Linked DNA regions of Bacillus pumilus. The protein of the gene in region 2 interacts with the protein of the main gene of each other region in a pairwise test. Links are inferred from orthologs where the notes say so. Each region holds a gene or a part of one and is shown on either strand. Other genes may lie near its edges. The genes, in order: ligA and leuS.

Region 1 (16,718 bases), 2.0 Mb from region 2 along the record:
TTGAAAAAACAGCTACGATAAAACAAATCATTATAAGGATGAATGCCCGAAATCTGTTTGACGGTCATCTTTTTTTCCTCTCTTTCCAGCAGGAGATGTCACCATAAATCCTTTGATGAAACCAATCGTACAAAACCAAATGAAAAACAAATAATAAGAAATCGCTAATTCAATGAGAGAGGAAGGTCCCCATACAAAAGTCATTTTCCAAGGCAGCCCATTAAAGGCTAGCTGCGCAACAATGATTGGCAGGAGCAATATCCCAATTAGCAGCAGCACCCAGCCGCTACTTTTCAGCCAGACGCGAAGTGACATGTCCCTGCGAACGAAAGCGCCGTTTCTTACACGCTTTTTCCATTTGATAAAACGAACGATAGACACTATTTGCAGCAAAATGAAAAGACATGTGGCACCAAGACTCAACTGATCAATGAGCTGAAAAGGATCCATTGATGACTCTGCTTCTTCATTTGTACCCGTGATCGTTTTGGCAATAAGACGTACCGTTTGCTCTGTGTAGCTGCTATTCATATTTGCTAACACTCCGATCGCAATCTCTTCTTTTGGCTGGATCAGAAAAAATGATGAATAGTTAGGGTTAGAGCCTGCATGAAAAAGCGAGTCTACCTGCTCATGTGCATTTTCTATATACCAGCCGGCATTGTAATAGACATGCTTCCCTTCTTCTAGGACATTCACAGTTAAGTGATCAGGATTTTTTACAAAGCGAGACCAAGTTGAATCGGTCAATTGATATTGCAGCCAAGTCCCCACATCCTGACTATTCATCACAATATATCCTGCCGGAGTATTGCCTCGATATTCTGGTGCTTCATAAGCATGCGGAGCAAGGAATTGCAATTTAAACCCTTCTGAGACAGCGCCGGATTTCATCCGTTTTAGCCCAGCCTCCGTTTGGTCAAGATGATGCCTTTTAAACAGTCCTTTCATATAAGCCTCATACGATGTTCCTGTTACATTTTCAATGATGAGACCAAGGACATCATAGTTGATGGTCGCATATTCAAAGGAACTGCCTGGCTTACGATTAAGCTCGATTGATTTCAGCTGATCAACTGTTTTTTTCAACGCATCCTTTGTAGTATCTGGCTGGATAAGCGCAATGGATTGAAAGGGAATGCCGCTTGTGTGATGCATTAATTGCTCCACCGTTAAACGCTGAGGCTTTCCATTGTATGTTGGAAAAAAACCTGGAATATAGCTACTCACCGGATCTTTTAAATGAAGTTTCCCTTGCTTCTCTAACTCCACAATCGCAAGAGCGGTAAACGCCTTTGATGTAGATCCAATTTCAAAGAAAGTGCTAGCTGTCACTTGCTTCTTTTTCTTTCGATCCGCATAACCAAAGCCTTTTTGGTACACCACTTCGTCTTTTTTCACAACCACAACGGACATGCCTGGAATGCGTCCAAGCTCCATCTGTTCCTCTATCACTTGATCAACGGCTTTAGATGAAATCACTGCTTTTGCATGTGTCCAATCGGCAAAGCTGCTTATCCATAAGACCGCTAATAAAAATGAAATGTAGATAACATGCTGATTTTTCGTCATGTAAATAATGAATCCATTTCTTCAAGAGACATATCCACTGTTTCAAAATCAGACGGTGTAAATTCGATTCCTTCTTTCTCTAAGCAATGCTGTACAAGATGCTCAATTTGCTGCTCTACCGCTTGCAATAGCTGCATCATGTCTGTTTCACACAGCTGTTTATCGCTGAAAGAAAGATGAAAAATCAGCTGACCGCCCTTGATGGTAGCGACCATATCGATGACGGTTGTTAATGGATTATCCAATGACGAATCCATCCCCGATGTAAAGTAAGACATCTCATAATCAGATGATTGTTTCAGCACTTGATCAATTTCACCTAGATAGTTAAAGCGTAATTGCGGCGCTGAATGAGGAGGAAGCTGCTTATTGATGAGTGACAACAGCCCATAGTCTGCACCTTTATTTGGCACTTCACGTATCGTTTCTTTGACAGTTCGTATGTGATCCGAGAGAGATTCAGACACATGAACATTCACAGGATACATGGTGGTGAACCAGCCGAACGTTCTAGATACATCAATCTCATCCTCTACTGCATCCCTGCCATGACCTTCTAATTCCAAAGAAATCCGCTCTTGATTCGTTTGCTGATAACAGGCTTGCGTCAAGGCTGAAATTAACAGTTCATGCGGCTGCGTTTGATACGCTTGATTCGCTTGATTGAGCAATTGATTCGTGAGTTCCACTGATAATGCGTTGGTTAATTTGATTTCGTCTCTGACATACCCCTCATTTGAAGAAACTTGATACAGAGGCTGAATATTCTGAACCGTTTCTTGCCAATAGCTGACCGACTCTTTTACACCCTCTGATACTGCATACTGATTTACCCGCTCGGCAAATGTTTGATAGGAATGGGTTTTAGACGGAAGTACTTCTGCTGTAATCTTCTCTGCATGCAATAATTGAATCAAGTCCTCCACAAGAATTTGCCAAGACATACCATCAGCTAATAGATGATGGGCGGCAAAGATGAGATGTGATTGAGAATCAGTTTGACAAAGCGCAGCCTGAATCAATGGTCCTTGATAAAGATGAGTCCTTTGCTTGATCTGATATCCTACTTCTTGTAACGCTTCTTCCACATTCTCTTCTGATAATGCCGTGAAATCGTGTATCATCAGCGGAATATCTTGAATGTCTTCATCATAATAGAGTGTGTTTGTTGCCTCATGTACTTTTAACCTTAGTCCATCGTGGTGAATGACGACCTCTTTGAGAACATCCTGCACGATGGCTTCATCCATCTTTTTCTTTGAATGAACAATGATGGATTGATGCCAGAAATGTTCATCTTTTAACCGCTGGGACCAGAACCATTCGATAATTGGAATCGATTTCACATCACCCACAGCTTGCTCTTGTGAGATATGTATGACAGGTTCCTGCTGAACGACTTGTGCCATTTCTCTAAAAATGGGATAAGTAAAAAGATCCTTGGTTTTTAAATAGAGTCCTTTGTCTTTTAACTTCGCAATAAATTGAATCGCCTTAATGGAATCTCCGCCAAGCTGATAAAAATGATCAGCCGGTTCGATTGTTTCATGCCCTAAGATGCCTTTTGCTGTATCTACGATGATCTCTTCAATGTCCGCTGTTTCCTTGGACCACTCAACAGCTGTTTCTTGAGACAGCAATGGATCAGGCAGTGCCGTCCGATTGATTTTTCCGTTTTGAGTGAGCGGGAGCTCGTCTAGTACAACAAAATAGGCAGGTACCATGTAAGCTGGAAGCTGATCTGATAATTTCTTTCTAAGTAAAAAGGACGTCATCTGTTTTTCTTTCAATTCAATATAGGCTGCCAGCTGTTTTTCTCCAGATTCATCGGTTAGATCAATAACCGCTGCTTTATCAACTTCTTCAAGTGCCATCAGTGCAAGTTCAATTTCACCGAGCTCAATCCGGTAGCCTCGCAGCTTGATTTGATGATCAATTCTGCCAATGTAATCAATCTTTCCATCATTTGCTCGTTTGGCGATATCACCTGTTCGATACATGCGGCGACCATTTACAAATGGATTGGGCAGAAAGCGTGATTCCTGCAAATCAGGTCTTTGCCAATACCCTCTGCCAACACCTGCACCTGAAATATAGATTTCTCCTACTGTCCCAGGCAGCACGGCTTGCTGATGCTCATCTAAAAGGTAAATCTCTGTATTGGGCATTGGCACACCAATTGACACAGATGCCCCTTCATCATCTTGATGGAATTGATGAATCATACAGCCAACGGTTGCTTCAGTTGGTCCATATTCATTAAAGATAGATATCCTTCCATCACTTGCCTCTGTGATTCTTTTGGCCAAAGCGGTCGATAATTGTTCTCCGCCCACAATCATCCGTTTCACAACTGATTGAGAAAGTGCAGCATCTGTTAGCAGTGCCATATGAGCTGGTGTCAGCTTGATGACTTTCGCTTTTTGATCAAACAAAATATGTTCTAATAAAAAGCCTGGCTGATCCTCTTGACGATAGATCATCACGGTACTGCCAATGACCAATGGCGTATAAATGGATGTCACGGTTAAATCAAACGCAATGGATGAATACAAGGCAAAATGATCATCTGATGAATCAGTATAGTGTGTTTTGGCAGACATGATATAGTTCACTAAGCTTCGGTGCTCAATCATGACTCCCTTTGGCTGTCCTGTAGAGCCAGACGTATAAATCATATATGCGACATCTTCAGCATCTCCAATGAATGGATGTTCCGCATTATACTGAGCCAACTGATCCCACACGTTGTAGATATTGTACGTATCGCCATTAAAATGGTATGCAGATGCGTCATCTGTGAAAAACAGCTTTGCCTGGCTGTCATCCAAAATAAACTGAATACGTTCCTCTGGATACTCAGGATCAATCGGCACATATGCGCCTCCAGCCTTTAAAATCCCCAGCAGCAGCACAATCAGTTCTGGTGAATGATTCATACATACGGCAACAAAGTCATGTCTTTGTAAGCCATGTGTTTGTAGAAAATGCGCCATTTGATTGGTTTTTCTCTCAAGTTCACCGTATGTCATGCTATGAGATCCGTCCTGAAGTGCAATTCGATCAGGAGAAGACGTTGACATGTCTGTGATCAATTCATGGATTTTTTGTTTCTGTGGAAACAGCATGCCTGTGTCGTTCCAGTGATATAGCTCTCGATGTGTCTCGACTTCTGTCATGAGAAGTACGTCTTTTAACAGCTGCTTTGGCTGAGCGAGTATCGTTTCGACAAAGAGAAGCATTCTTTCGTGTAGAAAGTCGATATCTTCATTGCTGTAATCTGAGATCTTGTAATCATATTGAAGCTCGATTTGCCCTTTTTCATCCCATTCTTTCACAGCAACTTGTAAGCCATATGGCTGGAAGCCATTGTAAAGCTCTATGTATTCAACCTTGTATCCTTCCATCTCCTGCACCATATTTGTGCTGTAGGAGTTGATATAGATTTGAAAAAGCTGATCATACCCTGCTTTTGCAAGCTCTAAATCTTTGACAAGTGCATCATAGGGATAACGCTGATGCAGGAAGTAAGCCTTATAGCTTTTTTGAACGTCTGTTAAGCTTTCTAACAAAGAGAGATGAGGATCGATCTTCATTCGATATGGCATTGTACTTACGGTCATACCGGACGTGGCTTTTTCCTTTTGTCCGGAACGATTGAGAACTGGCGTCCCAATAATAAAATCTTTTTGCTGGTATCTTTTATGCAAGTAGACGAAGAGTCCTAAAGTAAATAAAGAGTTGATTGAACAATGATGGACATCTATAAATTCATAGATTCGTTCTGAGAGTTGTCGATCAAGATAATGGCTTTGCCGATGGCCTTTGATTTGGTCAGTTCCCTGTACCAAATAACTATCAGACACATCAGATAATGCTTCTTTCCAAAATTGCTGATCTTTTTTAAATCTTGGGGAGTTCATATATTTTGATTCTTTATCAATAAATACAGAGTGATTGTCTGCTTCTTGTTCGATAGAGGAGCTGTGGGTAAGAGCAGTGTAAAGCTGGCTAATTTTATCGATGATTACTTTCATCGACCATCCATCTGCTACTGTATGATGGCATTTGATGAAATAACCGGATTGTTGTTCACTGATTTTTAGTACCGCAAATTCGGCGAGAGAGGTTTCTGTTAATTGAAATGGTGTTTTAAAGGCTTTTTCGGCCCATTCTAGCATGTCTTCATGTGTGGAAAACTCATAGGTAGGAATAGGGCTATCGGCGTTTGGATCAACGTATTGAAGCGTTTCACCATCTTTCTCTACTAGCTTGAGACGAAGAGATTCTGTCATCATGATACAAGATGCAATGGCCTGCTTCAGTTTATCGAGCTGCAATGGCCCATTGACGAAAATGATACCGCCAATATGATTGATCGGTGTTCCTGGATAAAATGTTTCCATGTTCATCACGCGCCGCTGCGGATGTGTTAATGGCCAATATACTAAACTATTAGTCAATTACGCCACCTCTACTTTTCATATAGTTAACATTTCTACCAACATATTAAATCACATAATGGTATTTTTGTAAATAATTGAGATAAAATGTCTAAATTTGTTCATTTTTTAATCTAGACGCTAGGAAAGCCGATACAGTAAACAGGGCAACGTTTATAAAAAAGACGACTCTTGCCCCAAAGAGATCGGTCATGGTGCTCATAACGAGGATGGACATTCCGTATATAAAAGTTGATAGTGTATGTTGAGCTGATAGTATTTTGGGCAATTCAATTTCACTCAGTGTATCTTGTACATAGGTTCGAATGGAAATACTGCGAAGCTGAAAGGCTGGTCCTAATAAAAAGACAAACAACAAACTCATCCATGCAGAATGATTCAATCCTAAGCAAAGGGTTAGCACAGCTACGATCACCGAACTGTAAAAAATGTGATCAAACAAACGCTGTTCCACATGCTTTGCGAACCGCAACACAAGCAGGCCGCCTAGAATGGTTCCGCCAAAATAGCTTGCGTTAATAAAGCCCCACCATGTTTCAGGCTGATGTAAAACTTCTGTGACATACACAAGGATAATGGCACCAGTCCAAATACTTCTACCGCTCATGGATAGCATTTCTAAAATCGTTAATGTTCGAATAGTTGGTTTTTCATACATGAGCTTCCACCCTGAAAAGACCCTTGTAGCAAATGATTCAGACTGTTGCTCTTGTTTAGCTGCAGCCCCAGTATCAATGATAAAGAGCATAGATATGAGTGACAAACTGTATAAAACAAGTGTCGTCAATAGGAGAAACTGTGGTCCAAGAATGCCAATAAACAGCCCTCCTAACAGCCAGCCTAGTAAAAGGACCATTTGATCAGAAGTTAAGATATAGCTATTTGCTTTTAGTAAAAAGTTCTTTTCTACTAGACGTGGGATCATCGAATTTCGAACAGGAATGGTTCCTCCATCTATCAAAGAAAGGAAAAATACAATGATAAAAAAGAGAGGAATAGTAAAAGTTGATAGTTGTAGAATATAAATGAAAATTAAGCAACCGAAGAAAGCAATTTGACACATTTGTAAATAGATAATGAGTCTTTTTAGCTTAAATTGATACATAAAGAAAGGAATGAGTACCGCTCCAAGTGCTTGTCCAACAAACTGTGAGACAGCCACCATTGAAGCAATCAGTGTAGAATTTGTTAATTGATATGTCAGGATGGTCAAAACGAGGACATATAGCGAATCCCCAAAATTAGCTAGGGATTGTCCCCCTAATAAAAAGTAAAATGATTTGTTTTTCATAATGATCTCCATTTTCTCTTCATTATCACCCATAATAATACATTATTTTCTACACTTCTACTTTTTATAACAATATTTTCATAATTTGATACATTATGACTAATTTAAAAAACCGCCAAAAGGCGGTTTTTATTTAGTCATATATATGGACGGTTGGTTCTTTGTCTTCAGCATTTTTCGTGATCAAGGCTTCTTGTTGATCTGAAGATGTGATGTTAATTTCGATATTGGTACTCTTATAGTAATCCATGACTTCACCTGTTAAATATTGCGTGAAGGCTACGACTTCCGTTTTTCCGTAGAACTGCATTGGAATTTCGACTTTCATTTTTTGCAGGTTGCCGTCTTTGTAAAACCCTTTTCCTACGACACCAGTATAATTCGGGAAGTAGTCTTCGACTTTTGTTTTGAAGCGGTCAAATCGCTCGGAATCATCTTTGTAGTTGCCTTTCGCATTATCTGAAGGGAAGAAGACATTCTCCTCTTTGATCGTATCCCAATTGCCGATATCAGCTGAGCCCGCTTTCACATCCGTTTTGGCGATAAAGTTTCCTGGAACGATAGATGATTTTGGTGCTTGCTTATAAAGGGCAATCATGACAGGCACTTTTTGCAGCCCATCCATTTGACGAATTCGTTTGATCACTTGTTCAGCAATTTTTTCGCCTTCTGCCAAAAGTTTCTTTGAATTTTTCGAAGAATCGATCGTCACTTCTTGCTGCGGGTCACCGATATTTTCACGGTAATAATAAACAGAGTTCAGCGCAAGTCCAATGACAACTCCGCCAAGCTGTAAGCTGTTTTTATCTTTTCGAATTAAGTAATTATGCTCTAGCATCGAAGCTAAGTAAATTGGACTACTTTCATTTTTAGACTTTGTTGAACCTGAGTTCGGAAGAGCAGGGTTTAAGCCTAGATTCTTAAAGTCTTTATCTTCTTTTTCTGCCTTTTTCAGATCACTGCCTGTTTTTTTGCGCGCCAGCCAGCCAAGAACGGTGTCCTCATCAAAATGCTGTCCTTCTTGGAAAAGGTAGTCGTTTGTATTAAATGACTCTGTTGCAAGGCGCATGAGTCCTGTTTCAAATTCATCGATGTCCAGGCGTGTGTTGAGACGCTCTGCTGTTAATCCTCTCGCAGCCCCTTGTTTAAACGGCAGCACCATTTTGTAATAGGAGTCAGAGATATTGTACATCGGGATGATGGCTGTTTCCTTCGTTTCATCCGTTTTTTGTGTGACCTCTTCCTCTTCCTTTCCCCCAAAAGGTGCACACGCTGACAATATCAGTGTGAGCATTGTCAGCAGCAATAACAACTTTTTCAATAGAAAACACTCCTCTTATTTCTTTAGCTCCTCGAGCATTTTAGCTTCGTCCCAAATTTCAATATTGAGTTCTTCTGCCTTTGTCAGCTTACTTCCCGCTGCTTCTCCGGCTATGACTAAATCTGTTTTCTTACTCACACTACCTGCCAGTTTACCGCCTAGTGCTTCGATCGCTGTTTTTGCATCGTTTCGAGCCATTTCTTCTAATTTCCCTGTCAGCACAATGGTTTTGCCTGCAAAATAGGAATCACTTTCTTCAACCTTCACCGGTTTTGGTCCTGTGTAGGTCATATTAACCCCAAGCTCTTTTAGTTCATTTAGCAGATTGAGTATTTCTTCTTTCTCAAAGTATGTGACGACAGCATCAGCCATTTTTTCACCGATTTCATCGACTTCGAGTAATTGATCTTTCGTCGCTTGCTTTAATTGATCGATATCACCGAAATGCATCGCCAAGGTCTTTGCCGCTTTAGAGCCAATAAATCGTATACCGAGTCCAAATAGTAAACGCTCTAGAGAGTTTTCTTTCGATTGCTCAATCGAACGCAGTAAATTGTCGACAGATTTTTCGCCCATTCGCTCAAGCTGAATGAGCTCTTCTTTCGTTAATCGGTAAAGATCAGACACACGAGAGACAAGCTGTTCTTGGAAAAGCTGTGTAATGACCCGCTCGCCAAGCCCATCAATGTTCATTGCATTGCGGGAAACAAAGTGAATGAGTCCCTCACGTATTTGGGCAGGGCATTCTGGATTGATGCAACGCAAAGCCACTTCGCCTTCAATTCTCACCAGCTCACTATGACACTCTGGGCATTCAGTCGGCATGTGAAACGGCTTTTCTTCTCCTGTACGCTGATCGATCAGTACACCTACGACTTCCGGAATAATATCGCCTGCTTTTTTCACAATCACTTGATCAAAAAGGCGAATATCCTTTTCTTTGATCAAATCTTCATTATGAAGGGAAGCTCGCTGCACTGTCGTTCCTGCTACTTTGACAGGCTCAAGGATCGCCGTTGGTGTGATGACACCTGTACGCCCGACACTTAGTTCAATATCAAGCAGCTTTGTCACGACCTCTTCAGCTGGAAACTTGTACGCAACAGCCCAGCGGGGACTTTTTGCTGTAAAGCCGAGCTCTTCTTGCTGAGCTAACGAATCGACTTTGATCACAATTCCATCGATTTCATATGAAAAGTCAGCACGCTTCGTTTTTAGTGTTTCAATGAGCTCGATCACTTCCTCAATCGTTTGGCACATCCGTCTTTCTTTGTTCGTTTTAAAGCCAAGTTCGTCGAGAAGATCAAGTCCTTCGCTTTGCGATTCAACACCAATTTCATCAAGCTCCGCTATACTGTAGACGAAGATATCAAGGTTTCGTTTCGCCGCAATTTTCGTATCAAGCTGACGAAGCGAGCCTGCCGCCGCATTACGCGGGTTCGCAAACGGCTCTTCTTCGTTTTGTAATCTTTTTTCGTTTAATGCTTCAAAAGAAGGTTTTGGCATAAATGCCTCGCCTCTCACTTCAATTGACAAAGGACGTTTGATTTTGAGCGGGATGGATCGAATGGTTTTGAGGTTTTCTGTAATATCCTCACCCGTTGTCCCATCTCCACGTGTGGCACCTCGGACAAACAGGCCATTTTCATAACGGAGAGAAACAGCGAGTCCGTCAATTTTCAGCTCGACATTGTATGCAATATCGTCACCGACTGCTTGACGAACCCTGCGGTCAAAATCAAGAAGGTCCTGTTCATTAAACGCATTCCCGAGGCTGAGCATCGGGGTGCCGTGGCGCACTTTTTGGAAGGCGTCTAACACAGCGCCTCCGACTCTTTGTGAGGGAGAATCCGCTGCTTTTAAATCAGGGTGCTCTTCCTCTAAAGAGATCAGCTCACGCATCCGCGCATCATATTCAGCGTCAGGAACACTTGGACGATCCAGTGTATGATATTCGTAGTTGTATTGGTTCAAAATCTGGTGCAGTTCCTCGATCCGGCGTTTCGCTGCTTCTTTATCCATCTGCTTCTTCCTTTCAATTCATCCGTTTTATATGTCCTATCGGTTTATTGCTTCTCAATTGGCGCAAATGCTGCGAGAAGACGCTTAATGCCTGTAGGGCTTGGGAAGGCAATATCAAGCTCTGTGCTGTCTCCACTACCTTTTACGCTCACAACCGTTCCAACGCCCCATTTTTTATGAGCCGCTTTATCGCCCACAGCCCAGCCAATACTTCCGCCGCCTGTGTTTTGAATGGTTTGAGTTTGCGGACGTGAGACAGGTCCCCGTCTTTGTGGTCTTTCTCTAGTTTGGCCAAATGGTGTTTTCGTTTCTTTTTTCTCATTTAGGTTGTCCAATAAATCGGCTGGTATTTCTCGAATGAATCTTGATTCAAGGTTCATGTTTGTCCGGCCGAAGAGTGTTCTCATCTTGGCACTAGATAAATAAAGCTCTTCTTCCGCCCGTGTGATGCCTACATAAGCAAGGCGGCGCTCTTCTTCCATCTCTGCATCTTCCATTAATGAGCGGCTGTGCGGGAAGACACCTTCCTCCATGCCCATTAAGAAGACAACCGGGAACTCTAGACCTTTTGCGGCGTGAAGCGTCATTAAAATGACCGCATCTTGATCTTCTTCCTCATTCTCATCCAGCTTATCAATGTCTGCGACAAGAGCGAGATCTGTCAGGAAGGTCACAAGGGACTTGTCTTCATTTTGTTCTTCAAAGTTCTTAGTCACAGAGAGAAACTCATCAATATTTTCTAGACGGCTTTGTGCCTCAATCGTTTTTTCAACCTTTAGTGCCTCTCGGTAGCCTGTTTTCTCTAAAATTTCTTCTGTTAGTTCTGTGACAGATAAATAATCCTGCATATTTGTCAATTGATCGATGAGCTGTTTGAACTCATCAAGCGCATTGGCTGCCCTTGCACTGAGTCCAATGAAATCTACCTGACCAAGCGCTTCAAACATAGACAGGTCATTCATCTCCGCGTATGCTGCGATTTTATCAACAGATGTCGCACCGATTCCGCGCTTTGGTACGTTCACAATTCGTGCAAAGCTAATGTCGTCATCTGGGTTAGCTACTAGGCGTAAGTACGCCAAAATGTCCTTGATCTCTTTTCTGTCATAGAACTTCGTGCCGCCGACAATGTTGTATTGAATGTTTGACTTCAATAATGTTTCCTCTATGACACGAGACTGGGCATTGGTCCGATAAAGAATCGCAAAATCGGATAATTTACGCTTACCGCTCTGATGAAGCTGATGAATCTTTCCAGCAACAAATTGTCCCTCGCCGAATTCATTATCTGCACGGTAATAGGCAATCTTCGCCCCTTCATCATTTTCTGTCCAAAGGTTTTTCGGCTTACGGTTTGAATTGTTTTGAATCACCGTGTTTGCGGCATTCAGTATACGTTTCGTCGATCTGTAATTTTGCTCAAGCAGAATCACTTCACTGGATGGATAATCTTTTTCAAAGGAGAGAATGTTTGTAATATCCGCTCCGCGCCAGCGGTAGATGGACTGATCCGAGTCACCGACCACACATATATTTTGAAAACGCTGAGCAAGCAGTTTCACAAGCATGTACTGCGCTCTGTTCGTATCTTGATACTCATCGACATGAATGTATTGAAATTTTCGCTGATAGTGTTCTAATACTTCAGGGATGCGCTCAAACAGACGAATCGTCATCATAATAAGATCATCAAAATCGAGTGATTGGTTCTTAAGTAATCGCTTTTGGTAATCTGTGTAGACGTCGCTAACCACTTGATCATAGAAATCACTGGCTGTTTTGGCGTATTCCTCTGCGTCAATGAGTTCATTTTTTGCACTGCTGATTGATCCTAAAATGCTGCGAGGATCGAACTTTTTAGGATCGATATTTCGTTCTTTTAAAATGTTTTTAATGACTGAAAGCTGATCAGATGTGTCTAATATAGAGAAGTTGCGATTTACACCAATACGGTCAATATCGCGTCGTAAAATACGCACACACATGCTGTGGAACGTAGAGATCCAAATGTCATCCGCACCAGGCCCTAAAATGGCTTGGACACGCTCACGCATTTCACGTGCTGCTTTATTTGTAAACGTAATCGCTAAAATGTTCCACGGAGCCACATGCTTTTCTGCCATTAAGTAGGCAATTCGGTGTGTGAGCACCCGCGTTTTCCCGCTTCCTGCTCCTGCCATCAAGAGTAGCGGACCGTCTGTTGCTTTGACCGCTTCTTTTTGCGCGTCATTTAGCCCTTCTAATAGATGATTCGATATTTCATTCATTCCATTCACCGCCAATTCGAACTTATGTTCTATTTTAACTCGTTTCGTCTTGTTTGACTATAATGACTTTTTGACTGCGCTCACTGTCTTTAATGCTTCTTTGAAATTGTCATAAATGACGTTTCCTACAACAACCACGTCCGCATGCTGCGCAAAACCTTCCGCCTGCTTTGCGTTTTCAATGCCCCCACCATAAAAAAGAACCGTATCAGAAAGCACTGCTTTCGTTTCTTTCACAAGCTCTATATCTCCAAGCGTTCCGCTGTATTCTAGATAAAAAATGGGCAGCTTCATCAAATGCTCTGCCACTCTTGCATATGCTCTTACGTCATCGATGTCCAGTGCTGTATTTGCCTCTGTGAGCTTGGCCGCTTTACACTCTTCATTTAAAATAACATAGCCTTCAGGCACGATCTCTTCCATCGACATCAAATCACCGAATTCCTTCATCGCATCCTTGTGAAGCCCAACAATCCAATCAGGATGAGAACTGTTTAAGACGGTCGGGATGAAATACAGATCGAAGCCCGGCACAATCATTTCATGTGTTGAGATTTCGAGTACACATGGCACAAGAAACCGGCGGACCTTTGACATCAATTGAAGCACGTTGTCCTCTGTCACATTGTCACTGCCGCCAATCAATATAGCATCCGTACCAGATTCGCAAATTGCCTCTAGCTGTTCATCGGATATTTCTTTATTTGGATCGAGTTTAAAGACATGCTTCCACTCGGTAACATCATACATGAAAAACGTTCCTCCATTCGTTTCATTCCATTTAAATATTATAACAAAATCAGTGACCGCAAAAAATGGGTAACCTCCTTCAGCTAAAAGTTTCATTCTTTTGAAAATGGTGTTCGTGACTTTAGGTTAGAATGCTGAAACCATCTAGGAGCTGAGAGGGATGATCTTTGACCGTTCACTGATAGAAGAGCTTTGTATCACCACATGTTATTATACAATAAAGGGACATTTTACTATTGATCAAAAAACCATACATAAAGCAGGTGACCCACATGAAAAGAACCATCACATATGATCAAACGATCGACATCGGATACATCTATCTCCTGCCTGTGGGAATCGGGACAATCAAAGAAACCATTGAATTAGATGTGAATGAATGTATGAACGCAGATATCGACAAAGAGGGACGAGTAGCTGGTCTGGAGTTATTTGCAGAAGAAGCCGAAGTTTTGAAGCATGCACCCGTGTATGAGGACGAGCTTTCTTTACGTTTTACAGATCAGGACGTTCTCTCAACCTATCATTTATCAGGCATTGAATTTCATTTCTCGACGCCTGATCACAAAGGGCTAATCGGTTTTACGATTGTCGATCCTCATCGATATAACGTCAAAAGAAAGACAAGAAAAAACCGTTTTGAATGGTCAAAACGGTTTTTCCAAGCTATTGTCTCACTTCATTGAAATAATGGACGGATGTCATGGCCCCTTCATCGACCATCTTGTTGTCTTGAATATCTAATGGATCAGGATGTCCAGCTTTTTCAGGAATCTTTTCATCTGAGCGGAACATGCTTGCCCATTTTTTGAGATGCTGTTTATTTTTCACTGCTAATAACACAGCACCACCAACCCCTAATCCTGCAAGTACATACGCATTCGGACGCTTATTCATGTAAGTTCCCTCCCCTTATGATCTTATTTGTAAGTTACCCCGGCTTTTCATTTCTAAACGTCACAATATGTTGAAGTGGTTTCTCTTTCAATGAAAAGTGGAATAACAACAACAATGATAGAGAAAAGAGGGGATCTTCGTGACAACAACTTTCATTGTCATTGTTGGCGCACTATTAGTGATTTGTTTCATCATACCAATCATTTTATTCATCTGGATTTGGATGAGAGATGAAAAACAGGAAGAGCATTCTGTCCTGCGAAATTATCCGGTCATTGGAAAGCTGCGGTTTATTTTTGAAAAAATAGGACCTGAGCTTCGTCAATATCTGTTTCTGAATGATCGTGAGGAGCTTCCTTTCTCAAGAAGAGAATACGAGCAAGCTGTCATGTCTGGGAAGTACAAAAGCCGGACGATGGGCTTTGGATCAAAACGTGATTTTGACAAGCCTGGTTACTACATTCGCAACGTCCTATTTCCAAAGCAGCGAGATGAGTTACGCATCGATCAATCTGAAAAAATCCAAACAAAAGTGTATCAGATTGATCAAGACAATTTACTACGAAGAAGTGAACATACCAAAGAGGTCGAAGCAAAACCTTACTATCTCCATCAAGACGATATACAAGTGATTGGCGAGCACACATGTCAAAAGCCATTCCGTGTAAAAGGCCTGATTGGGCAGTCTGCCATGAGCTACGGCTCTTTAGGCGACAGGGCCATTACAGCACTATCCTCGGGATTAAAAATGGCTGGCGGTACGTGGATGAACACAGGTGAAGGCGGGCTTTCTCCCTATCACCTCAAAGGCGGAGCCGATATCATATGCCAGATTGGACCCGGTCTATTCGGCGTGAGAACAGAAGATGGCGCTTTTTCCTTTGAAGAATTTAAGAAAAAAAGCGAGCATGAGGAAATCAAAGCCTTTGAGCTGAAGCTGGCTCAAGGAGCAAAAACACGCGGAGGACATATTGACGGCGAAAAGGTCACCGAAGAAATTGCGAACATCCGTAAATTGCCGCCCCATCAATCCATTGACAGCCCAAACCGATTTGAGATGTTCCACTCCATTCCGGATATGTTTGATTTCATTGAACAGCTGCGAAGTATAGGCGGAAAGCCTGTCGGCATCAAGCTTGTGGTCGGACATAAAGAAAACATTGAAGAACTTGCAGCGTACATGAAAAAAAGCGGAAAGCATCCTGATTTCATAACAGTGGATGGCGGAGAAGGCGGCACTGGCGCATCTTTTCATGAATTGGCAGATTCCGCAGGGCTGCCGATTTTCACGGCACTCCCAATGGTTCATCAAATATTGAAGGAATACGGTGTCAGAGATCAGGTCAAACTCTTTGCCTCTGGCAAACTTCTCTCACCAGATAAAATTGCAATTGCCCTTTCCATGGGTGCTGACTTTGTCAATATCGCACGGGGACTCATGTTTTCAGTCGGATGCATTCGCGCCCAAGTGTGCCACACGAATAAATGCCCAGTCGGGGTCGCCACAACTGATCCAAAACTGCAAAAAGGTTTATCAATTGAAGAAAAGAAATACCGAGTCTGCAATTATATCCTTTCTCTAAGAGAAGGCTTGTTTAACTTATCCGCAGCCGCTGGTATTGAATCTCCCATTCATTTTAATGAGAAACATATTGTCTATAGACAAGAAAATGGTCAGACAAGTGAAGTGCCTATTTTTACAGGGACACAGCCATCCGTCTAGTTTGAGAAAGGTGCGTTTTTGCACCTTTTTTTCAATTGACATTTTGGCTCAATCACGTATAAAGAACTTAGACAAATGACCAGGAAGTGGAGAGATGGAGGATGCGTGAGAAAAAGGTTCGCGGGATGAAACGGAAGACGAATGAGATAGTTACAAGAATTGAGGAAAGTACACGAGAGTTCCCGGCAGATATTGAACAAGGGTATTGGCATCTTCCTCTACCAGTTGCTTATGATTTTATTTGTTCAAACAAAACACCTCAAAAAATCAAGCAATTGTCCATCCAGACACTGATAAATAGAGCTGAACATCTCATTGATTTGAAGCCACTTGATGGAGAAGTATATCGTGTCGTGGTTGTAGTAGATGCCACTGAATGATAGGGTTCACAAATCATTGTGTTTAAAGGAGA
Region 2 (16,829 bases):
GCCGAGAAAACGAGCATACAGAGTGTATATTGCAAATATGAGATACCAAGCAAAAGAGAGAATTTCAGATAGAGACGTTTTTTCCAATCATAATGAGCCAGCAGCGGAAAAATATAAAACAAGCTCACAACAAAGAGAAATCCAAAGATATAAATGGCAAAACGAAGCACATGCAAAAACCAGCTCGTTGGATAAATATACGCAAGGTCTACATATATAATCGTTCCTATGATCAATAGCGCCAATCCAATCAAGTTAGAGCGTACAAACTCCTCACGGTACACCTTCCAAAAAGTCCGGAAAACGCTCACTTGCTCATGCCCTTGTATCCACTTTCTCATCACCGAAAATAACGCAGTGGTCGCAGGCATCAATCCAAAGATCCCAAGTCCCAGCATGGTGAACAGCAACCATAGCATATTTGTATAGGCGAGTCGCATCACCCACTCACACATTCGAAGCATTCTGCTCATTGAACCATCATGATCCATCTCTTTCCCCTCCTCTCTTTTTTATGACACCGTCTCTTTCTGAAGCAACTCTTCTATGTCAATTGGGCGCTTCTCTGCAACAGACCGCCACATGCCTTCCCCAAGTGCAATTGAATAAGCACCAGCCTCTGCCCCTGCTGATATGTCATAGTGAATTAAAGGATCTTTCCCGATAAATAAATCGGCCAAAAGCAGAGGATCTCCGCCGCCATGTCCTCCTGGCTGCTTCACAACTTCAATCGTCTCTTTTGCTCCAAACATCGGATAATAAGAAATCGTCTGTTCTGGGAATTGAAAAGGAATTCTTGATGGCACATGAAACTCATTTGTTTCAATACGCCCCTTCGTCCCATTTATAGCAAGCCGGTATCCTTCGTAGGGTGCTGAGAATTGAATCGAATAGCTGAAGAGAGCCCCTTGGTCATATACCACTGATGCCACATATGTATCCTCAATGTCAATTTCCTCATCAAAAATACAGGCGTCTGGGCGATAATTGGTGTATTGCTGCGTTTGCTCCTGACCGGATTCGATATGATCGTCCTCGACATTTGAGCGTACTACCCTCGGATTCCACCTTGCTTCATAATGACATGTATCCTTCACATGACATGTTCCGCAATACCTGTTTTCTTCCCCCTGCAAAGGATTCCAAGGACTTTTATCTCCGTAATAGTTCAGCGCCCCGTAGGCAAATACTTGCTTCGGCTTTTGATTGATCCACCAATTGACCAAATCAAAATGATGCGTCGATTTATGAATGGATAGTCCGCCAGAGAATTGCCGCGTGCGGTTCCACCTTTTGAAATAACTAGCGCCATGATACGTATCAATGAGCCAGCTCAGTTCAACAGATGTGACCCTACCAATCTTTCCTTCTAAAATGAGTTCTTTGATCTTTCGATGAAATGGATTGTAGCGATAATTGAAAGTGACTGTGACCTTTCCTTTACTTTCCTTTTCTTTTTCCATTACTTTTTTGGCGTCTTTTGCTGTTGTGACCATTGGCTTTTCAGTGATGACATCGAGATCATGGTCAAGTGCTTGCAAAATATAGGTGACATGTGTGTCATCCCTGCCTGCCACAATGACGATATCTGGCTTTGCTTCCTTCACCATTTGGTCAAATGCCTCTTCATGAAAAAACGAGACGCCCCGCAGTGATGGAAAACGCTCCTGACAAAGGGTATACCGATGATGATCTATATCTAAAAGCCCTGTAATCCTGTAATGCTCATTGAAATCCTCTGTGAGCGGTTTAATAAACATATTGAACGCACGATGACTGAGTCCGCAAACCACGACCCGTTTCACAGGCCCCACCCCTTTTTCTATCGATTTTCACGAAGCTGTTTCATGAGAGACAGCGCCTCTTTAGACTTGTCTGCATACACGGGAATAAAAGCGACCATATCTCGATGTAATCGAAAGGTATAGCCGTTTAGCTTTTTCGTGCCTTTACTAACTTGAACCGCATAATCGACCGTTTTACCTGTCCTTTGATCCTCGATCGTATATGGCCCTGCCGCTTGATCATCAATACCCATCTCTTCAAGCAGCTGAAAGCTTTCAGGATCATCATATGTTCGAAACATTTCTTCAGGGACAAGCATGATGTCCCCCTCTTTTGAAGTAATTTCAACAAGAAGCTTTTCAGGAATCGCCGGGCAGATGTGGACGCTATACGTTTCTTGTTCCGTTTGAAAAGCCTTCTCGACTAATTGATCCTTCATCCCCTTTGACATGTCAGAAAAAATCAGAACATCGATACCGTTTGTTTTCCCATGACAGGCTGACAAACAAAAGGCAGCGATAAAGCTGAGGAGCCATGCTGTAGCCCTTTTTTGCCTCTTCATGCCTTTTGAAAAACAGGCAGCTTCTCTAGCTCAGTTAACGCCATAATAAAAGCGCCTGCCCCGTGCAAATCATTTGTGCTTCTTTCTCTACCGACGTAGTAATCATAAAATCCAGCGGATGTTCCGATACATATATCATTGATGGTAAGATCACCGTTTTCTGTCACAGCCGTCTTATGCTGAATTAAGCCTTGGTAAGCTTTCACCACATGATCTGTGTAGCGGGGGCTGACATACCCTTCGTTCATGGCTTTTGCCATGGCGTACATGAATAAACACGATCCAGAGCTTTCAAGCCAATTGTCGCTATGAGTACCTTTATCAATGATTTGATGCCAGAGACCTGTGTCTTGATCCTGGTACCTAGCTACACTCTCCAGCATGTCTGTCAGCGTTTCCTTCCACATCTTTCGCCCTTCATGCTGCTCTGGCAGATCCTCGATCATATCTGCTAATGCAAGGACATACCAGCCAAATGACCTTGCCCAAAACTCGGGAGAACAGCCTGTCTTTTGATCAGCCCATGGCATCACTTTTCGTTCGTCCCACGCGTGATAATACAGACCTGTTTTTTCATCTTTTGTATGCTTTCTCATAAGATGCTCTTGCTGGATCACCATATCCACCAGTTCCTCTTCATCTTTCAGCTTTGCATACTTTAAGGCAAAAGGTCCGCCCATGTAGAGACCATCCAGCCACATTTGATAAGCATAATTGTCTTTATGCCAAAATCCGCCCTCAGATGTGCGATTCAATGTGCGATAAAGCCCGCGGAGCTTCTCCGCTGCCAGCACATACCGCTTCTCTCCTGTTCGTTCATAAAGAGGGAATAAAATGAGCCCAGCTTGGATCGCATCAAGCTCATCTCTTCGAAATAACAGGTTTCCATACTCATCAATGAGCGAATCTGCGTAGCTTTTCACATAATTGAAATACGTCTCGTTCCCCGTTGACTCATATAGCTTCATCACACCGCAAAGAAAAACGCCTTGATGATAATGCCATCTTCCAGCTGGAGGTAGCTCGATTGGTGTATGCGCTTTCATAATTGTTTGTGCTAATTTCTCTGCATGCTCAAGTGGTGATCCCTTTTTAGTCGATAATGTCATTCTTTTTCATCTCCCTTTTTAGTAAATACCTTCTTCCCCAAATTTCTTCGCTAAACGGTTCGCCAGCATAACCAAAATGAGTCCAACGGCTGCTTTAAATAGACCAACAGCGGTACTATAGCTGAATTGCCCTTGCTTAAGACCAGCTGTATAAACGTACGTATCAAAGATTTCTGCTACTTCCCGGTTCGTTGCATTGAGTAATAAATAGACATGCTCAAAGCCAAGCTCTAATGTGTCACCTATTTTCAAAATAAGCAGAACGACAATCACACTTTTAATGGCAGGAAGCGTAATGTGCCACATTTGTCTCAGTCTGCCGGCTCCATCCATTTTCGCTGCTTCATATAGCTGCGGATCTACCGCTGTAATCGCCGCAAGGTAAATGATCGTCGACCAGCCTGCTTCCCGCCAAATCACTTGTAAAATGTACATCGGTCTAAACCATTCCTGACTAAGAAGGAAGTTAATCTTTTCCCCTCCAAAGAAAGCAATCAATTCATTGATTAACCCACCATCTACTGTTAACAAAACAAAGGATAAGGACACGACAATCACCCATGACATGAAGTGAGGAATGTATATCATCGTCTGCACAAATTTCTTAAACAATGCCAATCTGACCTCGTTTAAAAGCAGGGCCAATAAGATCGGAATTGGAAAGAAAATCACGACATTCATGGCAAATAAAATCAGTGTATTTTTTAATAAGATGAAAAATGTTGGTTCTGTAAACAATCGAATAAAGTGTTTGAAGCCAACCCACTCACTGCCAAGAATACCGAGAAACGGCTGGTAATCTTGAAAGGCAATGATCAGCCCCCACATCGGCACATATTTAAAGACAAGAAAATAAATGAGCCCTGGCAAAATCATGACATACAAAAACTTTTGACTAAGCATTTGATTAAGTAAGCGCTTTCTTCTTTCTTTTTTCAAAGCTGCCGCAGGCACACCCTTGGCAGTGACATCCTCTGTTTTCATAGATAAAGCCTCCCCTCATGCTGGTGCATGTGTTAACTGTATCTTAAGGATGAAAAATCCGTCTACAATCATATCATCAGATCATATTTGCTTAGGGGAAGCTACTCAAAACGTTACATAAAACATGAGAAAATGATCCTAATCTCAGAAAATGATTATTGACAAACCTACCAAATTTTTGGATTAATAAATAAAGAGGAAAAGATTGTTCCGTTTGAAATGGGGGGTTTTATGAAAAGAAGGCAATATAAATTTTATTACAAGCTCGTCACGTTTTTTTTCATGCTTAGTACGATTCCTGTCATCATTGTCGGTATTTTTTCTTATCAGCATTCACAAAAAACAGCACTCGAAAATATCTCAAATGAAAAGCTGGACAGCGTTAAACAAACGCAATCCAATATTGAGCATATTTTAAAGACAGTTGATCACTCTCTCACTCACTATGTCAGTTCGCCGCCTCTCCTTCAAACACTGGCAGAACCTTTAAATCCAGACCAATTCCAGCTTTATAATCAAGTACAGCAGGAACTGAACTACCTGCAAACCTTTGACACCGATCTTTCCAATATTACGCTCGTCAGTAAAATGGAAGACTGGTACATGAACAATTCGGGGCTTTATCATGTCACAAGCGGGGACCAAGAGAAAGCGCTCACCTCTTACCTCAATATTCCGAGTCATTCCAGCTGGGCACTTGAAGAGAATAATCCACTTGTTGCGACAAAGGAAGGTAAGGCCTCCTTTTGCAAATACAATGTGAACTTAATCAAACAACTCCCTATGAACAGTGTCCAGAAAAAAGGGATCGCTGTCGCCAGCATTCCGAGCTGCACGATTGCTGACAATATGCCTGACTTCTCTCAATCTGACAGTATGTTTGTCATTGATACTAACGGAAAAGTGCTGTTACATAACCGCAAAGAACAAATTGGTGAATCCTTGAAAAATCAAGAGTTCGTCAAGCATGTCCTATCGCGTGAAAAACGATCAGGTCAATTTAACATGAAGATCGAGGAACTAAACTATCAAATTACGTTTCAAAAATCAGACTATAACGAATGGACGTACCTATCCTTTGTTTCCATACCAGAACTCAAGGCACAAACGAAATCAATTGGGTGGATCACCTTTATTATCTGCTTTATTTTGTTAGCGCTTTCATTGCTATTTTCATGGTTTGGGTCCAGACATTTTTATAAACCAATCCGCTTGTTATACGAGTCCTTTGCACGCAATGAATCCTTTTTGCAAAAGCAGCCTTTTCAAAATGAATTTGAGTTGATTGAGTCGAGTATTAAACAAATGAAGGATCAAAACAATGATTTAGAGGAACGTATTGAGCAGCAAGTCACGCACCTCCAGCAATACTTTATGGTGCGGCTATTGCTCGGAAAGCTGACAGAAGAAGAAATTAACAACCGGTTCCAAAGTTTAGGATTCCCTCAGGGCTGGTCTCACTTATCCATGCTTGTGACCCAAATCGATACGCTAAAAGGGACACCTTATGAAAAAAAGGATGCTGACTTACTTTTATTTGCGATCAATGGACTAATTGAGCAGATTATTCCGCAAGAGGAGCACCTTCAGCCAACAGTTGTCAATCAGCATCAAACGACGATTATCCTAAATCACTCAAAGTCAGATGAAGAGTTTACTGAATATTTAAACCAATTAGCGGAAACGACTCAGCTACGTATCGAGGAAGAGCTTGGTTTATCGATCAGCATCGGAATCAGCCGTCAGTTTCAGGAGCTCACGATGGCAAAACAGGCTTACATTGAAGGAAAAGAGGCCTTAAAATACAGACTCAAAGCAGAGAAAAAGTCCATTATCTTATATGAACATATCCAGCAAGGAAAAACGTTTAAAACTCATTTTCCAAAGCAGCTTCAACATGATTTATTTGATGCGATGAAAGCAGGTGACCAAGGCAAGGCAGATCACTATTTACATGTGCTTCTGCAATCCATTTTCTCTAAAAATGCAGGACCGCACGAGTACCATATCGCCCTCGCCCGTTTTTTAAACAATTTGATTGAGTTGATGCATTTGCTTGGCATTGAATTATTTGAGGTCGAAGACAATAAAATGCTGTATGATACGATTTTTGAATTTAAAACGTTTGAAGATACCGAAGCATGGCTGAAACATGAGATCATTCGGCCGATAATTGACCAGCTAGGTGCACGCGAGGAATCACAATACAAAAACATCTCAGAAAAGATCATCCATATCATTCATCAAGAATTCGACTCAGATCTCACATTGGATGAAATCGCCACACGCCTGCATTACAACCCAAATTATTTAAGCAGTATCTTTAGAAAGGAAATGGATATCTCCTTTAGTGAATATCTCTCATCCTACAGACACCATGTCGCCAAAAACTGGCTCGTGGAGACCGATATGTCCGTCAAAGAAATTTCGGAAAAACTGAAATATAAAAACCCGCAAAACTTCATCCGTTCCTTCAAAAAACTAGAAGGCACGACCCCTGGCAAATACCGCGACCAGAAAAAAGGCATATAAGACAAAAAGTCCCGCTCTCATAGGAGGAAGCGGGACTTTTTTATTTAAATTGTTCATTTAAAATGCTGTCTTCTAGCACTGAAAGCGGCTCTCCGTACACACGTTCAATATGAGCTGCTCCCCAATCACATAGCGCATTCAGAATTCTTTCGAGCGACTGACCGTATTCACTTAATTCATATTCCACTTTAGGCGGTACTTGCTCATACACAATCCGGTTAATCACCCCATCACTTTCAAGCTCTCTCAGCTGCTGCGTGAGCATTTTTTGTGTGATGTTTGGCATGAGTCTCTTCAATTCACTTGTGCGTTTTTTTCCATGTGTTAAATGACATAAAATCACGCACTTCCACTTCCCGCCAATGACCTCAAGGGTCGCTTCCACGGAGATATTATATTTTTTCTTTTCCATTAAATCCTCACTCCTCATTATACGAACAGGCACTTTTTAGTACCTATATTACAAAAAAGTACGTACTTTTTTTTTCGTCATCCATGTTAGATAATAACTCTTGCCGATCGGCTTCGTCTATCAAAATGTCATCTCAGAAGGATGTGAAATGATTCATGAAGAAAAAACAAAACCAATTTGCCCTTCTCGCACTAGCTATTAGTGCTTTTGCTATAGGAACCACTGAGTTTATTAGTGTCGGTCTTTTGCCGATGATTTCAGAGGACTTTGGAGTGAGCGTCAGCCAGGCGGGCTGGACCGTCTCTTTATATGCACTTGGTGTGACATTCGGCGCCCCTATTTTGACTTCTCTGACTTCAGCGATGAAAAGAAAAACATTGCTTTTGCTCATTATGCTCGTCTTTTTGATTGGAAATACACTCGCCACGATGGCTCCGACCTTTTCAGTACTATTAATCGGACGGGTCATTTCAGCCTTATCCCATGGAATCTTTATGTCCATCGGCTCTACGATCGCTGCAAGCCTTGTAGTGAAAGAAAAACGGGCAAGCGCAATTGCCTTTATGTTCACTGGTTTAACAGTAGCGACTGTGACGGGCGTGCCTTTTGGGACATTTCTTGGTCATGAGCTCGGCTGGCGGACATCATTTGGTGTGATTGTCATTATTGGTCTGATCGCACTAATATCTAACTATTTTCTTGTTCCATCTCAATTAAAGCAAGGCGTGAAAACATCATTTAAGGATCAAGCTGTTTTATTAAAAACAAAAAGAATCTTGCTTCTATTTGTCATTACAGCAACAGGATACGGAGGAACCTTTGTCGTCTTTACGTATTTATCCCCTCTCTTACAGCATGTGACAGGTCTTGCGCCTGGGGCGGTGGCATTGATCCTGCTTTTATACGGGATCACGATCGCAGCTGGAAATGTCATTGGCGGAAAGGCTGCAAATGAGAAGCCAATGAAAGCACTCATTTACATGTTTATCATCCAAAGCATCATTTTGTTTATCCTTAGCTTGGCTGCTGGGTTTACGGTGCTAGGCATCGCAACCGTCATGCTGATGGGACTGTTTGCTTTCATGAATGTCCCAGGGCTTCAAGTAGCTGTCGTTGATTTTGCAGAAAGATACACACCAGGAGCAGTCGACGTCGCTTCCGCTATGAATATCGCTGCCTTTAATGCTGGTATCGCCATCGGCTCATTTTTAGGCGGCATCGTGACAGATACTCTTGGGCTTGTGCATACAGGCTGGGTCGGCGGTATCATGGTCCTCATCGCAGCGATTCTCACGATGATTAGTTTTCGAATGGAACAACAAGAACAAAATCAAACCATCTAAGGAGTGTTCAATATGAATCATTTACAAAGTACAAAAACATTAAACAATGGAGTCCACATGCCAGGATTTGGTCTCGGTGTATTCAAGGTGGAAGATGGTGCAGAATTAATAGACGCCGTCAAAACAGCCATTCAAATAGGCTATCGCAGTATTGATACAGCGGCTATTTATGGCAATGAGGAAGGGGTTGGACGAGGCATACAACTTGGTCTTGCAGAAACAGGACTGCGCCGCGAAGACCTCTTTGTGACATCAAAAGTGTGGAATGCCGATTTAGGATATGAATCCACTCTACAAGCATATGAGGAAAGCTTGAAAAAACTTCAGCTTGACTACTTGGATCTATATTTAATTCATTGGCCGGTTGAAGGAAAATATAAAGACGCTTGGCGTGCGCTGGAAACCTTGTATCGTGAAGGAAAGGTTAGAGCCATTGGTGTGAGCAACTTCCAGCCGCATCATCTAGACGACCTATTAAAAGATGCAGACATCATACCAGCCATCAATCAAGTCGAGTTTCACCCAAAACTGACGCAGGAAGCACTCTATACGTATTTGAACACACATGGCATTCAAATGGAAGCTTGGTCACCGCTCATGCAGGGGGAACTGCTTCATCATCCGGTGATCAAAGAACTCTCGGACACATACGGCAAAACACCTGCTCAAATTATTTTGCGCTGGGATGTGCAAAAAGGCGTCATCACCATTCCAAAATCAACGAAAGCGCATCGTTTAAAAGAAAATGCAGACATATTTGATTTTGTCTTATCTGATGAGGATATGAAACGTCTTTCTGACTTAAATGAAAACAAACGGATCGGTCCAGACCCAGACAACTTTGACTTTTAATAGAAACACCCCCGCTCTTTAACTGTGCGGGGGTGTTGATGTTGATTATTTTGATTTTTTAAAGGAAACTTCATATTCTTCTATGATTTTATTGCCACCATTTGATTTCCACTTCTCTACATCTTTCTTAAATTGATCTTCACTGATGTCTCCAAGAATGAACTTATAGGTCGCATCATCGATGATTTTTTTCAATTCATTTCCTCGTTCTGAGGCTGTTTCTGAATACAGGCTTTCAGCAGGGTTGGCGACGATGATCTTTTGATTGTCTTCTTCCAGCTCTTCATATTTTGTACGAACCGCATCCCCTTTATTTTTCAAGTAGCGTTTATCAATGCCTACTAAACTGACAAGCGGCTGTACATCTGTCTGCCAGCTTTTCACTTGGCTTTCTTCCCTGACAAATGTATTCCCTTCTTCTTTCTTATAATGCTCACCATCTATACCGTACGTCATGAGACCATAGACATCTTCTTCTGCAATGCGATCAAAGAAGGCCAAAATTCGCTTTAATTCTGCCTCTGATTTCACGCTTGTTTTAGGGAATGCGAAGATGCCATTATGACCACCTGATGCCCACACCCGTTCTTTGCCATCTGGACCTTTGATTCGGTTCAAGATATCGACTTTCATGTTTTTATCTGTCGCGTCATCTCTCAAGTTCACAGCATCAACCATATTTCCAACATAGATTCCTGCTTTTCCTTGTGAGAATAATTCCTGCTGCTGTGTTTTGCTTGTCACAGGGAAGTCTTTGTTGATATAGCCATTATCACGCAGTTTCTTCATGTACTTCATCGTATTCATGTACTCATCTGTCATAAAGTCTGGCGTGAATTTGCCGTTATCTTCTTTCCAGTCTGTTGGCATTCCCTCATATGAACCAAGCGTTTTAAATGCCCCATAAATCAAATCGTTCCGATCCGTAAAGCCAATTGTATCCGCTTTTCCGTTTTGATTCGGATCTTTTTCAGTAAAGGCTTTCGCTACCTCATAAAGATCATCCAACGTTTTTGGTGTATCCAAATTTAAATTTTCAAGCCAATCCTTTCGAATGACAATTCCTTGTCTTGAAAGTGGTCTCTCTCTATAAATGCCATAAAGCTTACCGTCTATAGAGGCGTTTTTATTAATCAGTTCGTTCATCTTACTTAAATTTGGATAATCCTTTAAATACGGACCGACTTCCCAGAACATACCTGATCTGAATGCATTAATAGCAGACGAATTCTTAATGTCTTGAATCGTCACAATCTGCGGCAGATTCCCAGCTGCAAGTGCAGAATTTAACCGATCTTCCTTCACAGCATCAGGCACCCACGTAATATCAAGTTCTGTATTTGTGAGCTTCTCAATCTCTTTTAAAACCGAATCTTTCGGCGGCTGCTGATGATACAAAATGGCCATCCATGTCAGCTTCACTTTTTTGTCTAAATCAACCTTTTCATCCGATGAACTTCCTTTGCTTGAACATGCGGATAAAATACCGCTTGCTGCAAATAACAGAACAAACGCAATCAACCATAATTTCTTTCTCCCCATAAGATCCCTCCGTTGTTCCTTCTTTTTAACCTTTTACAGAACCTAGTAATGCCCCTTTGTTGAAATGCTTTTGAATAAATGGATAGACAAGCAGAACGGGAATGGTGGCTACCACAATGACAGCCATTTTAATCGTTTGGTCTGGCGGTGGTGTGGATGATCCCATATCCGACATATCTCCCTGCATTCCGCTCGAAACAATGACAATCTGCCTTAGAAGTACCTGAATCGGCCATTTCACTGAATCATTTAAATACAGAATGGCGGTCATGTACGTATTCCAATACGTCACGGCATAAAAAAGTGAAATGGTCGCAATAGCTGGCAAAGAAAGTGGCAGCACAATTTTAAAGAAAATCCCTAAATCGTTACAGCCATCCATCTTCGCTGATTCCTCAAGGCTTGCGGGAATGTTTTGAAAGAAGTTTTTCAAGATGATCAAATTGAACGCATTGATCGCAACCGGTAGAATCAGTGACCAATAGGTATCAAGTAGACCAAGTGTTTTCACAACAATAAACGTCGGAATCATACCTCCGCTAAATAGCATCGTGAAGACAACGAGAAACATCAATGTTCTCCGCCCTTTTAACTCCTGACGAGACAGCCCATATGCCATGAGTGAGGACAAAAACATGCTGACAGCTGTTCCAACGAGTGTCACAAGAATGGACACGATAAGGCTGCGGTACACAATATCCGTAGAGAAAATATACCGATAGGCCTCTAAAGAAAACGTGGTCGGGAACAAGATAAACTTCTTCGTGATGACCTCTTCTACTGTAGCAAAAGAGGCAGCAATGACATGGATGAACGGAAGCACACATATTAATGCGAACATGAGTAGAAAAGAGTAATTAAATAAGTTGAACAATCGGTCTTTAATAGAACGATCTATGTTCATCACACCCTTTCTTTGAAAGCGTTATCATTTTATCCGAAAATGAGCTGCAGCCTGTGACGATATCGTGATTAAAATGTAACAAACGGGGGAAGAAAGCGTCTATAATCATCTTGACAGACCAACTGGATCGATCCTGTCAGTCGTGCTTTTATGCTCATGAAACAAAAGAATAAGATCATCAGCTAATGACATGATTATGCCCTATGCCTGATCGTTTTCTTCAAGGATTTCCGTCGTATTCACATCGGGTCTATAGCCTAACTCCTGCTTCGTGTTTTCCGTAGACCAAGGCTTTTCTTCGTTTTCTGATACGGCATAATATGTCCCAAAGGGAACGGTCGTTTCAATCGCTGCCTTTATCATCCCTGCTAGATCTTCATGTGAAAGAAGTGTTCGTTTTGTTCGATCTTTCTCGTGTAATGCCTCCATCTCATCTGTCACAACCGTTCCAATCCGTAAATTGATAACAGACATTCCCGTTTGATCGTGGAACAAACGGCCTAGCTGTTCAGAAGCAAATTTTAAAATGCCATAGACATTTTGAGTCGCAGGTACATCGTTTGTTGTAATATGTCTCCCTAGTAAGGAGCGTCCATCTTTTTCATAACGATCGGTCACGTGATTGCTGCTTGCAAAAATGACTTTTCGTATGCCGAGACTTGCAGCTGATCGAAACATAGAATAAGAGCTCCTCCAAAAAATATCATTCATTTTTTCAAACTCCTCATGATTCATCACATCATGCGTCATCTCCATGTTTAAAAGGTGTATGATGACATCTGTATCTCGCGGAATCGCCTCATATAATTCCTGTTCATTCGTTGCATCTGCTAAAATGTCTCCTTTTACACAGCCCGTTTGATCAATAATGGTGATCTCATACTCAGAAGAGAGCGTTTTTGTTAAAATACGGCCGATCACACCGCACCCGCCAATGATCGTGATCTTCTTCATGTGTCTCCTCCTTTCTAATGACGTAGTATGTCCAAGCTTTTATAGATTACAGCCATTTTTTTAAGAATCGAGTGGCCTCGTGACGCATAGCGGCTGTTTCAAAATGACCTGCATGAAGACCAACAAGCTGATACCGTTCTTTCAATGAAGCCGCTTGATAAGTTTGGCTCAATCCCTTTTGAATGCGAGCGACGCCTTCAGCAGGCGTGAGTGGATCAAGTTTTCCAACTAAGCTTAAATGCGGCCTTGGAAAAATCATTTCCTGAATATCAGTTGCCGTAAAGTGCTTTGCTAAGCTTGGTACATAGTAATAAAAGCCATGCCTGTCTAAATTGTTCGTTTCAATTAATGTGTGGTGATCGACCTGTGCGCAAAGATCAATACACACACTGACCCTCTCATCAAGCGCAGCCGTCCACCAGGAAAGAAGCCCGCCCATTGACATTCCAAAAATAGCTAACCGGTCCGGCAGCACATCAGGTCGAGACAGCACATAATCAATTGCACACATACTTTCATACAGCATCATGCCCCACATCACTTTCCCTGTTAAAAGCATTTCCTTAAAAATTTCACTTTCGGTTCTTCCTCTTCTCTCACCAAATCCTGCATGATCAATAGACAGAACACTATAGCCTTTTGAGGTGAACTCTTTCGCATATGAAGGCGCTTGCAAATAATGAGCACCCTTGATGAGCTCTTCCTTCCCATCGACGTAGTTCCCGCCATGAGAGTGCTGAAACAGCACAACTGGTCTTTTTTTCACCGTATCCTTCGGCTTCACAAAATAAGCGGGCACTTCCTCTACACCATGGATTGAAAGAATGAGTGTTTCGATGACGTACGATTCACGATCCTCGACCTTTAACGTATATGCCTCCACGCGATGGCGTTCTGGCATTTCTCCTAACAGACTGAGCAGTTGTTCACGTTTGCTTTCCTTTTCCATTGACGTCACTCCTCCTTTTGTTGATCATCTGTTAACATACGAGATCGATCGTGCAATCACCTTGTTTTCGACAAAATTATGTCCCGGGAAATAAAGAACACCCACCGGTTCATACCGATGGGTGTCATCATTAATTCGCAACAATATTGACAAGCTTTCCAGGAACCGCAATCACTTTGCGAATGGTTTTCCCTTCAAGCTGTTCTTTTACACGTGCATCATTTTTCGCAAGCTCTTCTAACTGTTCTTTAGTTGCATCAGCAGGAACAGTTAATTTTGCTTTCACTTTCCCATTCAATTGTACGACAATTTCTACTTCATCGTCGACAAGCTTTGACTCGTCATATTGCGGCCATGCTTCATAAGAAATAGACCCTTCATGACCAAGTTTATTCCAAAGCTCTTCCGCTACATGCGGTGCAATTGGAGAAAGTAGTTTCACAAAGCCTTCTGCATATTCTTTCGGTAGTGTATCAGCCTTGTAGGCATCATTGATAAACACCATTAATTGTGAGATCCCTGTATTGAAGCGCAGACCTTCATAATGGTCTGTTACCTTCATCACGGTTTCATGATAGCTGCGTTCTAATGCGCCTCCAGTTTGCTCCGTTACTTTATCACTGATTGTGCCATCTTCGTTTGTGAATAGACGCCATACACGATCAAGGAAGCGGCGAGCACCATCAAGTCCTGTTTCAGACCAAGCGATTGATGCATCTAAAGGTCCCATGAACATTTCATAAAGGCGTAATGTATCCGCACCATGAGATTCTACGATATCATCTGGATTGACGACATTTCCTTTTGATTTACTCATTTTTTCATTATTTTCCCCAAGAATCATTCCTTGGTTGAACAATTTCATGAAAGGTTCTTTTGTCGGAACAACACCGATATCATACAAGAACTTATGCCAGAAGCGCGCATATAGAAGATGAAGTACAGCATGTTCTGCTCCGCCAATATATACATCAACAGGAAGCCATTTCTTCAGCTTTTCAGGAGATGCAAGCTCTTCTGAGTTATGCGGGTCAATATAACGTAAGAAATACCAGCAGCTGCCTGCCCATTGCGGCATTGTATTGGTTTCACGGCGTCCTTTTTTACCTGTGACAGGATCGACAACCTCAACCCAATCTTTAATATTGGCTAAAGGTGATTCACCTGTGCCACTTGGCTTAATCTCAGTCGTTTTAGGCAAAATGAGTGGAAGCTCTTCCTCTGAAACAGCTGAAGACGTTCCGTCCTCCCAATGAATAATTGGAATTGGCTCACCCCAATAACGCTGGCGGCTAAATAGCCAGTCTCTTAAACGGTAAGTGACTTTCTTTTCGCCTTTTTGATGTTCTTCCAGCCATGCAATGACTTTTTCAATCGCTTCTTCTTTTCCTAATCCATCGAGGAAATCAGAGTTAATGTGTTTTCCATCACCTGTGTAAGCTTCTTTTTCAATGTCTCCGCCTTCGACAACTTCCTTGATTGGAAGATCAAATGTTTTGGCGAATTCATAGTCACGCTCATCATGGGCAGGTACCGCCATAATCGCGCCTGTTCCATAAGTAGCCAGCACGTAATCTGCAATCCAGATCGGCATCTTTTCACCATTTAATGGATTGATGGCATAAGCGCCTGTGAAAATACCCGTCTTCGTTTTTGCAAGATCTGTCCGCTCTAAGTCGCTCTTAGATTGAATTTCTTTCATATATGCTTCGACTGCTTCTTTTTGAGCAGCTGTTGTCATTTTTTCAACAAGTGCATGTTCTGGTGCAAGTACCGCATAGGTTGCCCCAAACAATGTATCAGGACGCGTTGTGAAAACAGTAAACTGTTCATCATGTCCTTCTACTTCGAAATGAACATGTGCACCTTCTGAACGTCCGATCCAGTTACGCTGCATATCTTTAATGCTTTCAGGCCAATCAATGTCTTCTAAATCTTCTAACAGCCTGTCCGCATATGCCGTAATCTTTAGCATCCATTGCTTCATCGGACGTCTTTCAACCGGATGCCCTCCGCGTTCACTTTTTCCATCAATGACTTCTTCGTTTGCAAGGACTGTGCCAAGCGCTGGGCACCAGTTCACTGGTACTTCATCGATATACGCCAATCCCTTTTCGTACAATTTCAAGAAAATCCATTGTGTCCATTTATAATAATTTGGATCAGTCGTGTTGATTTCTCGATCCCAATCATATGAGAACCCTAGTGATTGAATTTGGCGGCGGAAGTTATTGATGTTCTCTTCTGTAAAGACCGCCGGATCATTCCCTGTATCTAGCGCATACTGTTCTGCTGGAAGACCAAATGCGTCCCATCCCATTGGATGAAGAACATCATATCCCTGCATACGTTTCATGCGTGATAAAATATCCGTTGCTGTGTAGCCCTCAGGGTGCCCGACATGAAGTCCTGCTCCTGATGGATATGGAAACATATCAAGTGCATAGAACTTTGGTTTATCTTCCGAGTCAGATGTGGCGAATGTTTTATGTGTCAGCCAATAATCCTGCCACTTCTTTTCAATTTCCCGATGCTGAAAACTCAATGTGAAAACCTCCTTTAATATGTACGGCTGTATCTGCTCAGATGACCACTGCAAGAATTCAGATTTTTCTAAAATCAACAAAAAACCCTCATCCCTGGAAAGGGACGAGAGATTTTTTGGTTCCCGCGGTACCACCCTTGTTAGCGTAACTTTCTGTTTGTACGCTCACTTAATATCTTTAACGCAGACATGCGACAGAAGCTTTAACGCAACTGCAACTCTGAGGCGAGTTCAGAAGCAGATTTGATTGACTTTCACCAGCCGTCAATTCTCTAAAGACAAATACTGCTTTCCTACTACTCCTCTTCACTGTTCTTATCGTAACCGTCATCTAAGTAGTATTTTATAGAATTATG

The links.
Region 1: the proteins of leuS (region 2) and ligA interact in binary tests that used the Escherichia coli proteins (3 or more experiments, as listed by UniProt). The link is inferred for Bacillus pumilus from one-to-one orthologs.

What each region holds. Positions count from the first base shown.
Region 1 is NZ_LT906438.1:671,314-688,031, reverse strand. What follows is about bases 8,167-11,118. They hold ligA (NAD-dependent DNA ligase LigA), read right to left. Parts: upstream 10,670-11,118; coding sequence 8,663-10,669; downstream 8,167-8,662. Other genes in these bases: pcrA (DNA helicase PcrA), read right to left, coding at 10,714-11,118; CKW02_RS03410 (CamS family sex pheromone protein), read right to left, coding at 8,167-8,647. Also shown: CKW02_RS03430 (C39 family peptidase), read right to left, coding at 1-68; CKW02_RS03425 (serine hydrolase domain-containing protein), read right to left, coding at 31-1,572; CKW02_RS20795 (condensation domain-containing protein), read right to left, coding at 1,569-3,461; CKW02_RS03415 (MFS transporter), read right to left, coding at 6,127-7,326; more of CKW02_RS03410, read right to left, coding at 7,460-8,166; more of pcrA, read right to left, coding at 11,119-12,936; pcrB (heptaprenylglyceryl phosphate synthase), read right to left, coding at 12,994-13,686; CKW02_RS03390 (DUF2283 domain-containing protein), read left to right, coding at 13,959-14,372; CKW02_RS03385 (hypothetical protein), read right to left, coding at 14,353-14,583; CKW02_RS03380 (FMN-binding glutamate synthase family protein), read left to right, coding at 14,723-16,306. UniProt on the Escherichia coli protein: DNA ligase that catalyzes the formation of phosphodiester linkages between 5'-phosphoryl and 3'-hydroxyl groups in double-stranded DNA using NAD as a coenzyme and as the energy source for the reaction.
Region 2 is NZ_LT906438.1:2,704,081-2,720,909, forward strand. The notes cover bases 13,767-16,829. They hold leuS (leucine--tRNA ligase), read right to left. Parts: upstream 16,474-16,829; coding sequence 14,059-16,473; downstream 13,767-14,058. Other genes in these bases: CKW02_RS13940 (alpha/beta hydrolase family protein), read right to left, coding at 13,767-13,928. Outside these bases: CKW02_RS13880 (YesL family protein), read right to left, coding at 1-491; CKW02_RS13885 (Gfo/Idh/MocA family protein), read right to left, coding at 513-1,805; CKW02_RS13890 (hypothetical protein), read right to left, coding at 1,823-2,347; CKW02_RS13895 (glycoside hydrolase family 88/105 protein), read right to left, coding at 2,344-3,456; CKW02_RS13900 (ABC transporter permease), read right to left, coding at 3,475-4,440; CKW02_RS13905 (helix-turn-helix domain-containing protein), read left to right, coding at 4,672-6,972; CKW02_RS13910 (winged helix-turn-helix transcriptional regulator), read right to left, coding at 7,013-7,384; CKW02_RS13915 (MFS transporter), read left to right, coding at 7,540-8,727; CKW02_RS13920 (aldo/keto reductase), read left to right, coding at 8,740-9,579; CKW02_RS13925 (extracellular solute-binding protein), read right to left, coding at 9,625-11,121; CKW02_RS13930 (carbohydrate ABC transporter permease), read right to left, coding at 11,147-12,007; CKW02_RS13935 (NAD-dependent epimerase/dehydratase family protein), read right to left, coding at 12,227-12,979; more of CKW02_RS13940, read right to left, coding at 13,026-13,766.